3 regions of the Streptomyces sp. NPDC059355 genome follow, and region 1 is predicted to be linked to each of the others. Evidence: riboswitches for the same ligand, from Rfam matches in the RefSeq annotation. Region 1 holds a riboswitch; each other region holds the start of a gene.
The links. Region 1 has a riboswitch for cobalamin ahead of cobN (cobaltochelatase subunit CobN). Riboswitches for the same ligand answer to the same signal wherever they lie in the genome.

Region 1 (3,267 bases):
TTCGGAGGCCGGGACACCGCGCTGCGGGGCGTGGCCGGTGGCGGTCAGGTCGTACCCGTCGGCGGTGGCGACCACGTCCGCCCAGGCGGTGCCGCGGGGGTGCCCGCACCGGCGTTCGCAGCCGGACCAGTGCACGGGCAGCGGCCGGGTCCCCTGCGGGTGCGCGTGCGGCTGCGGCTGTGCCTGCGCTACGACGGCCCGCGCGTCGGCGCGTACGTCCGCGCGGGATTTCGCGCAACCCGGCCGTCCCGTACAGGCGGTGACGGACCGCCAGGGATCGGCGGGGCCGGTCACGAGCCCGGCCCCGGCGAGCCCGGCGAGGGCGTCCTCGGCGGCACGGGCGGGCAGGCCGGGAACGACGATCCCGCGCCAAGGGGTCAGACGGACACGGCCCGTGAGGCCGGCCAGGCGGCGCCACTGCGCGGTGGTCAGGCGGCCCAGCGGCGCGAACACGCTGAGCGCCGCGGTGCCCTCGGGCCCTTCCACCACGCCCGGTTCGGGGGCCGCCGCGCGCGGGCCGGCTGAGCCCCGTACGACGGAGGCCGGGATCCCGGCGGCGGTCAGACGGTCCCCCAACCCGCCGGAACGCAGGGCCTGTTCGGCGGGCAGCTCGGACACCCGCCAGGCCCGGGTACCGGCCCGGCGGACGGCGTCCAGGAAGTACGAGGCGGCGGCGAGCGCGGCCCGCGGCCCATCGGCGGCGGCCACGAGCAGGGCGTCCGCGGGGTCGGCGGTCCACAGCAGGGCCCGCTCCCCGTCCCGGACCGCGGCCAGGTTCACATCGGCGTCGAGCGAGGTCACGTCCCCGCGTCCGTCGTCGAGGGCGAACAGGAAGCGCCCGGACAGCCCGGCCGCCGCCCCGCTCGCGCACAGCAGCCGGTCCAGCTCCGCGACCCAGGGCGCCACATCGGGCAGACCGCGCCGGTCCAGGCCGGTCAGCGGCGAGGCGACGATGTTGCGGACCCGCTCGTGGGTGGGCGCGGGCAGCAGCCCGGCGCGTACGAGCACGCCCTGCAGCTCGCCCCCGCAGCTCGCGCCGAGCCCGCGCAGCTGGGCGTTCCCGCGCGAGGTGAGGTCGATGTGCCCGTCGCCGAGCCGGTCCGCCGCATCGGCCAGCGCCAGGGCCGCGTCCGCGTCGAGCATCCCGCCGGGTATCCGGATCCGGGCCAGGTACCCGTCGTCCGCCGCGTGCAGCCGCAGCGCACCGGGGCAGGCGTCACCGCGGTCACGTATGACCGGTTCGTCCCGCGATACGGCGGAAGGGGGCTGGGGCGGCATGGCGGCGAGCATACCCACGATTCACCGCCCCCGGCCTGTGTCCGTCACCACCCGCCCCGTACGCCCCGCCCTCCGCCCGACCTGCCCCGATCCGCTCCCCGGGCGCGGCCACCCCCACTCCCGGCCGGCGAGAACGCCGCCTAAGATGACCACCGGCGGAGCCACGTGGCCCGCTGGGAGGAAGCCCGGTGCGAATCCGGCGCGGTCCCGCCACTGTGAACCCCGCGGAGCGATCCGCCGGGTGAGTCAGGAACTCCCGCTGTCCTCACTGCCCGGGGCGCGGAAACCCCGAGGAAGGCATGCCGCCGCATGATCCTGCTGCTGTCGACGTCCGACACCGATCTGCTCAGCGCCCGCGCCGCGGACGGCCCCGTGCCGTACCGGTTCGCGAACCCCTCCCGCCTTCCCCTCGACGACCTCCCCGCCCTGCTCGACGGCGTCGACCTGGTCGTCGTACGCCTCCTGGGCGGCCTGCGCGCCTGGCAGGACGGCCTGGACCTGCTCCTGGCGCCGGCCCAGACCCGCCCGGTGGTCGTCCTCACCGGCGAACAGGCCCCGGACGCCCAGCTGATGGAGGCCTCGACGGTCCCGATCGGCATCGCGGCCGAGGCGCACGGCTACCTCGCCCACGGCGGCCCCGCCAACCTGGACCAGCTGGCGCGCTTCCTCTCCGACACCGTGCTGCTCACCGGCCACGGCTTCGAGCCGCCCGCCGCGGCGCCCACCTGGGGCCCGCTGGAGCGCACCCCGGTGCGCCCGTACGGCCCGCGCATCGCGGTGCTGTACTACCGCGCCCACCAGATGAGCGGCAACACCGCCTTCGTGCACGCGCTGTGCGACGCGATCGTGGAGACCGGCGGGACGCCCGTACCGCTGTACGTGTCCTCCCTGCGCGCCCCCGAGCCGGAGCTCATCGCCCGGCTGGAGTCGGCGGACGCGATCGTCACCACGGTGCTCGCGGCCGGCGGCACCAAGCCCGCGACGGCCTCGGCCGGCGGCGACGACGAGTCCTGGGACGCGGGCGCGCTCGCCGGGCTCGGCGTGCCGATCCTGCAGGCCCTGTGCCTGACCGGCTCGCGCAGCGCCTGGGAGGAGAACGACGAGGGCCTCTCCCCGCTCGACGCCGCGACGCAGGTCGCCGTGCCCGAGTTCGACGGCCGCCTGATCACCGTCCCGTTCTCCTTCAAGGAGTTCGACGAGGACGGCCTGCCCGCGTACGTGGCCGACCCGGAGCGCGCCGCCCGCGTGGCCGGCATCGCCGTCCGGCACGCCCGGCTGCGGCACATCGAGCGGCGCGACAAGAAGGTCGCGCTCGTCCTCTCCGCGTACCCCACCAAGCACTCCCGCATCGGCAACGCGGTCGGCCTCGACACCCCGGCCAGCGCCGTGGAGCTGCTGCGCACCCTCATCGCGGGCGGATACGACTTCGGCCCCGTCGAGGACGTCCCGGGCCTGGTCTCGGGCGACGGCGACGAGCTGATCCGCGCCCTGATCGCGGCCGGCGGCCACGACCAGGACTGGCTGACCGAGGAACAGCTGGCCCGCAACCCGGTCCGCATCCCGGCCGCCGACTACAAGCGGTGGTTCGCCGAGCTCCCCGCCGAACTGCGCGAAAGCGTCGAGGAGCACTGGGGCGAGGCCCCGGGCAACATGTTCGTGGACCGCTCGGCCAACCCGGAGGGCGACATCGTCCTCGCGGCGCTGCGCCGCGGGAACCTGCTCATCCTGATCCAGCCGCCGCGCGGTTTCGGCGAGAACCCGATCGCGATCTACCACGACCCGGACCTGCCGCCCTCGCACCACTACCTGGCCGCGTACCGCTGGATCCAGGCGCGCGCGGAGGACGGCGGTTTCGGCGCCGACGCGATGATCCACCTGGGCAAGCACGGCAACCTGGAGTGGCTGCCGGGCAAGAACGCCGGCCTGTCGGCGGCCTGCGCGCCCGATGCCGCGCTCGGCGACCTGCCGCTGATCTACCCGTTCCTGGTC
Region 2 (3,267 bases), on a different contig from region 1:
GCTCCGCGGCGTGCCGGGGGCCGTCGGGTGCGAGCGAGACGAACCCGGCCGGGCCGCCGACGGCGACCAGGAGCGGCAGCGCGCCGGTGAAGCAGAAGCCCAGCGGGATCCGGAAGGCCCGCCACAGCTGCCGCCCGGCCACGCCGGCCGGGCCGAGCAGCACGGCGAGGGTGGCGGCGGCGACCAGCGGCCCGCCGGGCCAGGGCGGCAGGCACACGGCGGTGACCGTCAGCCCGAGCCCCAGCAGGGCCTTCTCCAGCGGATGCCGGCGCCGCCACCGGCTGCCGTGCGCCGCCACGTCGATCGGCAGCACCGCCTACGACTCCGCGGCGGCCGTGTCGGACGCCCCGGCGGTATCCGGAGCACCCGCGGCGGCGGCGAGCGCGGCGCCCTGGCGGCGGCCCTGGCGGACGCCGAAGTAGTACGCGAGCACGCCCGCGCCCAGGGCCGCCTGGAGGGCGAACAGGGCCGACTCCACCTCCCCGGAGGGGGGTTCGTACAGCGGCGAGAACCAGGGCTCGTAGTCCGGCCTCAGCTCGGTGATGGCCGTCTCCGCCTGCGCGTCGGCGCCCGTGAAGGGCTCCTCCTTGCCCTCGCCCATCCCGAGCGCGATCGGCAGTACGGCCAGCGCCGCCACCAGGAGCAGCAGCAGGCCGTTGATCTTCGTGTTCCGGCTCATGCCCATCAGAGCGCCGCCTTCCGCTCGCTCTGCCCGCTGCGCCCGCTCAGCTTCGCCACGCCCAGCCGGACCAGGTCCGACTTGCTCGACTGCATCAGCAGCCGCATCACGAGCACCGTCAGCAGCCCCTCGCTCACCGCGAGCGGGATCTGGGTCACGGCGAAGATGCCCCCGAACTTCGCGAGCGCGCCGGGGAATCCGGTACCCGGGTCCGGGAAGGCCAGCGCCAGCTGCACGGAGGTCACGCAGTAGGTGACCAGGTCGGCGAAGAAGGCGCCGAAGAAGACGGTCGCCATCAGCGGGACGCCGAAGCGCTTCAGCAGCAGGTAGACCCCGTACCCCGCCCACGGTCCGGCGATCGCCATCGAGAAGACGTTCGCGCCGAGGGTGGTCAGACCGCCGTGCGCCAGCAGCAGCGCCTGGAAGAGCAGGGTGATCGTGCCGAGCACCGCCATGACCGGCGGCCGGAACAGGATCGCCCCGAGTCCGGTCCCCGTGGGGTGCGAGCAACTGCCCGTCACGGACGGGATCTTCAGCGCGGACAGGACGAAGGTGAATGCTCCGGACGCCCCGAGCAGCAGCGTGCTCTCCGGGTTCGCCTTCACCTCACGGGTGAGGGCGCGGACACCGTGGACGACGAACGGAGCGGACGCGGCGCCCCAGGCGACCGCGTGCAACGGGGGCAGGAACCCCTCGGCTATGTGCATGTGTGGGGAGACCTCTCCAGCACCTCGTGGATGGACGACGCGCCCCGGCCGGTCTCCTGGCTCACGGGTGCTGATGCCCTGGCTCCGCCTTCCCGGGCGGTGCGGAACCTCCCGCGCCGCCCAGTGGCTTCCCGATGGGGGCACCTCCCGGACGGAGTCTGGGGGAGAGTGGAGCCGGACTTCCCGTTCACAGTGGCGAGGGCCGCACCGGTTTCCCACCGGTTTCCCGAACACCAAGGCTCACTGACCCTAGTCGGACGGACGGACCTGCACCAACCCCGGTCCGGACGCCCGGACGCCCGAACGGCTGCCGTCCGCTGGCGGCCCCGGCCGCCGCCGCGCAGGCTGGCGGCGTGCCCGCCGACTTCGACTACTCCGACCTGACCGCCGTCTACGTCAACTGCACCCTCAAGCGCTCGCCCGAGACCAGCAACACCGAGGGCCTGATCGACCGGAGCCGCGCCGTCATGGCGGCGGCCGGCGCCCGGACCTCGCTCATCCGCGCCGTCGACCACGACATCGCCACCGGTGTCTGGCCCGACATGACCGAGCACGGCTGGGAAAGCGACCAGTGGCCCGTCCTCTACAGCCAGATCATGGACGCCGACATCCTCGTGCTGTGCGGCCCGATCTGGCTCGGCGACAACAGCTCCGTGATGAAGCAGGTCATCGAGCGGCTCTACGCCTGCTCCTCGATCCTGAACGAGCGGGGCCAGTACGCCTATTACGGCCGCGTCGGCGGCGCGCTCGTCACCGGCAACGAGGACGGCGTGAAGCACTGCGCGATGAACGTCCTCTACAGCCTCCAGCACCTCGGCTACGCGATCCCGCCGCAGGCCGACGCCGGCTGGATCGGCGAGGCCGGGCCCGGGCCCTCGTACCTCGACCCCGGTTCGGGCGGACCCGAAAACGACTTCACCAACCGCAACACCACCTTCATGTCCTGGAACCTCATGCACCTGGCCGCCCTGCTCAAGCGCGGGGGCGGCATCCCGGCGCACGGCAACCAGCGCTCGGAGTGGGACGCCGGCTGCCGCTTCGACTTCCCGAACCCCGACTACCGCTAGGTCGTGTCGTCAAAGTCCCGTCTGGCCGGCGGGTGCCCGGCGGCACCCGCCCGCCCTCCGCCCTCATCGGCACACGTTGCGGTGCGCGACGTCCAGCACGAAGCGCTCGGGCCCGTGCAGCTTGAAGGAGCTGAAGGAGGGCCTGCCCTCGAAGGCGGCGCCGAAGGTCACGTAACCCTCGAAGTCGCCGGTCAGGGCGAGCCCCTTCAGCTGCGGCAGATGGATCTTGACCAGCTTCGGCCCGCGGTACGTGCTGTCGCCCGCGCGGTCGTGCGCCGCGGCGGGATGCAGCCGGATCTGAAGGAAGTGCTTCCCGGCCAGCGGGACGGGTGCGCCGGACCCGTCGTGGACCAGCCGCGGGACGCGGGTGACGGTGGCCTGGGGCACGTATCCCCGCAGGTCGATGACGATGCGGTCGTACGTGCAGTGCCCGCCCCAGCGGGCGTTCACGACGAGCGGCGTGGGCCGGACGGCGGCCGAGGCCGGCGCGGCGAGGGTGATCCCGGCGGTGAGCAGCGCACCTGTGGCGAGGGCCACGAGCTGCCGGCGGCGGAGATGGTTCATGACGTCCCCCTGATTCTTCAGAGGCGGGGACCGGTGTCACTGCTGAGGACACTCCCCGGCAGGCTCATGGTTGCACCCAGACCGCATCAAACCAAAAGAAATAATCCCAAATTGGACCCTATCGGGGCAGGAGGGTGCTCAGCTCGGCGTCGAGGTCGTAGTGCCGCCGTTCCTCGCCCCGCGGCACCAGAGTGACCAGCCGCCGGCACAGCACCCGTACGTCCTTCGCCCGGGCGGACACGACGCAGCT
Region 3 (3,267 bases), on a different contig from region 1:
CCGGGATCCAGCCGAAGCCCTGGACGGAGCCGGACGAGTCGCGCAGCGCCTCGCGGGTCTGGGAGTCCCACACGCCGAGCTTCTTCAGCTCCTCCACCAGGTAGCCGTTGACCTGGAGGAACTCACCGCTGAGCGTCTCGCGCTTGAAGAGGTTGGAGACCTGCGGCTCGATGCACTCGTACACGCCGGCGATCGAGGCGATCGTCGCCGTCGGCGCGATGGCCAGCAGCAGCGAGTTGCGCATGCCGGACTCCGCGACGCGGGCGCGCAGCGCGTCCCAGCGCTCGGGCCAGTTCAGCTGGACGTCGTAGTGGTCCGGGTGCAGGACGCCGCGGGCGGTGCGGGTCTGCTCCCAGGCCGGGAGCGGGCCGCTGCGCTCGGCGAGGTCGCAGGAGGCCTCGTACGCGGCCAGCATGATGCGCTCGGAGAGCTTGGTGGACAGCGCCTTCGCCTCGGGGGAGTCGAACGGCAGCTTCAGCTTGAAGAAGACGTCCTGCAGGCCCATCGCGCCCAGGCCCACCGGACGCCAGCGGGCGTTGGAGCGGCCGGCCTGCTCGGTCGGGTAGAAGTTGATGTCCACGACGCGGTCGAGGAAGGTGACGGCCGTACGGACGGTCTCGTCCAGCCGCTCCCAGTCGATCTCACCGGTCTCGGTGAGGACGAACGCGCCCAGGTTGACCGAGCCCAGGTTGCAGACGGCGGTCTCGCCGTCGTCGGTGACCTCGATGATCTCGGTGCACAGGTTCGAGGAGTGGACGACGCTGCCCGGCTCGGCGGTCTGGTTCGCCGTGCGGTTGGAGGCGTCCTTGAAGGTCATCCAGCCCTGGCCGGTCTGCGCGAGGGTGCGCATCATCCGGCCGTACAGGTCGCGGGCGGGCATGGTCTTGCGGGCGAGGCCCGCGGCCTCGGCCTTGTGGTACGCGGCGTCGAACTCGTCGCCCCACAGGTCGACCAGCTCGGGCACGTCGGCCGGGGAGAACAGCGACCAGTCGGCGTCCGCGTTCACGCGGCGCATGAACTCGTCCGGCACCCAGTGCGCCAGGTTCAGGTTGTGCGTACGGCGCTGGTCCTCGCCCGTGTTGTCGCGGAGCTCCAGGAACTCCTCGATGTCCGCGTGCCAGGTCTCCAGGTAGACCGCGGCGGCGCCCTTGCGGCGGCCGCCCTGGTTCACGGCGGCGACGGAGGCGTCGAGGGTCTTCAGGAACGGCACGATGCCGTTGGAGTGGCCGTTCGTACCGCGGATCAGCGAACCGCGGGCGCGGATGCGCGAGTACGAGAGACCGATGCCGCCGGCGTGCTTCGACAGACGCGCGACCTGGTGGTAGCGGTCGTAGATCGAGTCGAGCTCGTCCAGCGGGGAGTCCAGCAGGTAGCAGGAGGACATCTGCGGGTGCCGGGTGCCGGAGTTGAAGAGCGTGGGGGAGGACGGCAGGTAGTCGAGGCGGCTCATCAGCCGGTAGAGCGAGGCCACTTCCTCGACGGCCTGGACACTGTCGTTCTCGGCGAGGCCGCAGGCCACGCGGAGCATGAAGTGCTGCGGGGTCTCGATCACCTGGCGGGTGATCGGGTGGCGCAGCAGGTAGCGGCTGTGCAGGGTGCGCAGACCGAAGAAGCCGAAGCGGTCGTCGGCGCCCTCGGCCAGCGTGTGGTCGACCAGCGCGTCCAGGCGGTTCGCGTGCAGCGCCACGAACTCGGCGGTGCGGTCCGCGATCAGGCCCTCGCGGTGGCCCACCGCTACGCAGGAGGAGAAGGAGGTGGCCCCCTGGCCGGCGGCTTCCTCGGCGACGGCCAGCGTCAGCAGCCGGGCGGCGAGCCGGGAGTACGCCGGGTCCTCGGAGATCAGACCGGCCGCGGCCTCCGTGGCCAGCCCGCGCAGTTCGGCCTCGTCGGCGGCGGCGCTGCGCCCGCGGAGCGCGGCGGCGGCGACCCGGCCCGGGTCGGTGTCGGGGAGGTCGGCCGTCAGCTCGGTGAGGGTACGCAGCAGTGCGGCCCCAGGTCCCCCGGTCTCGATTCCGGTGTCGGACGGGTCGGACTCGGCGCGCGGTGCGGAAGGCGCGATGGTCACGGGGGGAGCTCTCCCTCGCTCGGCTCCGGGACACCTGCGGTGCGGGCGCGAGCGGGCGCGTGCGGGCATGACGGGGCAGCACCGCGCGGCGTCCACCGGCCCAACCGCGAGGCCCGGACGTATCGACACCCGGTTCGGTCGAGCCGGGCGTACTGTCGGCAGGTCATCGGACTTGCGGTGACACCAATGGGTGTACTTCATACCGTTGCGGGACAGTTCCGGATTCGCACCGGATTCCCCTGCGACGACAGCGAGGACGAGCATACATGTGGGGGCCCCTTCATGCGCGACCCCCTAGATGTTGTGTCGGCGTGGCTACAGTTCGAGACCGTACGTGCGCAGAGGGAGGCCGGGGACGGGCTCCCAGTCCCGTTCCGGCGTGCGCACGAAACCGAGCCGTTCGTAGATCCGGTGGGCGCCGGCCATGTCGTCCGTGGTGGACAGCACGAGGCGCCGTACGCCCTCGACGGCCCGGGCGCGGTCCGCGCAGGCCCGCACCAGAGCCTCCCCGGCGCCGCGCCCGCGGCCCTCCCGGGCGACGGCCAGCATCCGGAACTCGGCCTCGTCGGGTCCGGCGATGTCGCACAGCGGGCTCCCGGGCGCGGCGAAGGCCACCCCGCCGAGGAGCCGGCCGTCGCCCGTCGCGGCGACGAGTATCACCCCGTCGGCGGCACGCCCGGCCACGTCGCGCAGCCGAGCGAGGTACGGGTCGTCCTCGCCGAACGTCAGGAACCCGTCCCCGAGGTAGGCCTGCGCGGTGATTTCCCCGAGCGTCCCGTACTCCGCCGCCAGAGCTTCCCTGATCACGATGTCCATGCGGTCGAGTGTGCCGGACGGCTGCCGGTGCCCGGCGCTGTCGTCGGAGACGGCACCGTCGAGGAAGGCGAGCGAGGCATGACCGTGATGCCCGACCGGCCCCACATGACGACCGCAGTGTTCGAGCACCTCGCCCGGATAGCGGCCCGCGAGGAGGAGGGGCTGCGACTGGAATTCATCGGTGGGGTGCTGAGGAGCAAGGCAATGACGGTCGGGGACCACGGGACGGGCGGATCATTCTGTGGTTGACGCGGATCTGCATCCGGCACCACCCGGGCTTCTGGCTGCACCCAGGGCAGGGAATCAAGGCAGAGCAGTACCGGGAGGGCCGTGCCATTCCGGACGGCGTACTGGCGCACGAGGACGCGTTCGTCGGGCAGGGCGAC

Region 2: linked by a shared signal. The riboswitch ahead of ACFXGI_RS19250 (energy-coupling factor ABC transporter permease) and the one ahead of cobN (cobaltochelatase subunit CobN) in region 1 are both predicted to bind cobalamin.
Region 3: linked by a shared signal. The riboswitch ahead of ACFXGI_RS11180 (ribonucleoside-diphosphate reductase subunit alpha) and the one ahead of cobN (cobaltochelatase subunit CobN) in region 1 are both predicted to bind cobalamin.

Annotation. Positions count from the first base shown of each region.
Region 1 covers NZ_JBHYXN010000042.1:30,214-33,480, reverse strand. The annotation lists gene cobG (precorrin-3B synthase) at 1-1,278, opposite strand, end outside; cobalamin riboswitch at 1,418-1,554, shown strand; gene cobN (cobaltochelatase subunit CobN) at 1,588-3,267, shown strand, end outside.
Region 2 covers NZ_JBHYXN010000018.1:145,749-149,015, forward strand. The annotation lists gene cbiQ (cobalt ECF transporter T component CbiQ) at 1-313, opposite strand, end outside; gene ACFXGI_RS19245 (energy-coupling factor ABC transporter substrate-binding protein) at 317-679, opposite strand; gene ACFXGI_RS19250 (energy-coupling factor ABC transporter permease) at 685-1,386, opposite strand; cobalamin riboswitch at 1,415-1,639, opposite strand; gene ACFXGI_RS19255 (flavodoxin family protein) at 1,740-2,453, shown strand; gene ACFXGI_RS19260 (hypothetical protein) at 2,517-3,017, opposite strand; gene ACFXGI_RS19265 (SsgA family sporulation/cell division regulator) at 3,136-3,267, opposite strand, start outside.
Region 3 covers NZ_JBHYXN010000009.1:31,429-34,695, reverse strand. The annotation lists gene ACFXGI_RS11180 (ribonucleoside-diphosphate reductase subunit alpha) at 1-2,065, opposite strand, end outside; cobalamin riboswitch at 2,205-2,346, opposite strand; gene ACFXGI_RS11175 (GNAT family N-acetyltransferase) at 2,381-2,881, opposite strand; partial or broken gene ACFXGI_RS11170 (Uma2 family endonuclease) at 2,960-3,267, shown strand, end outside.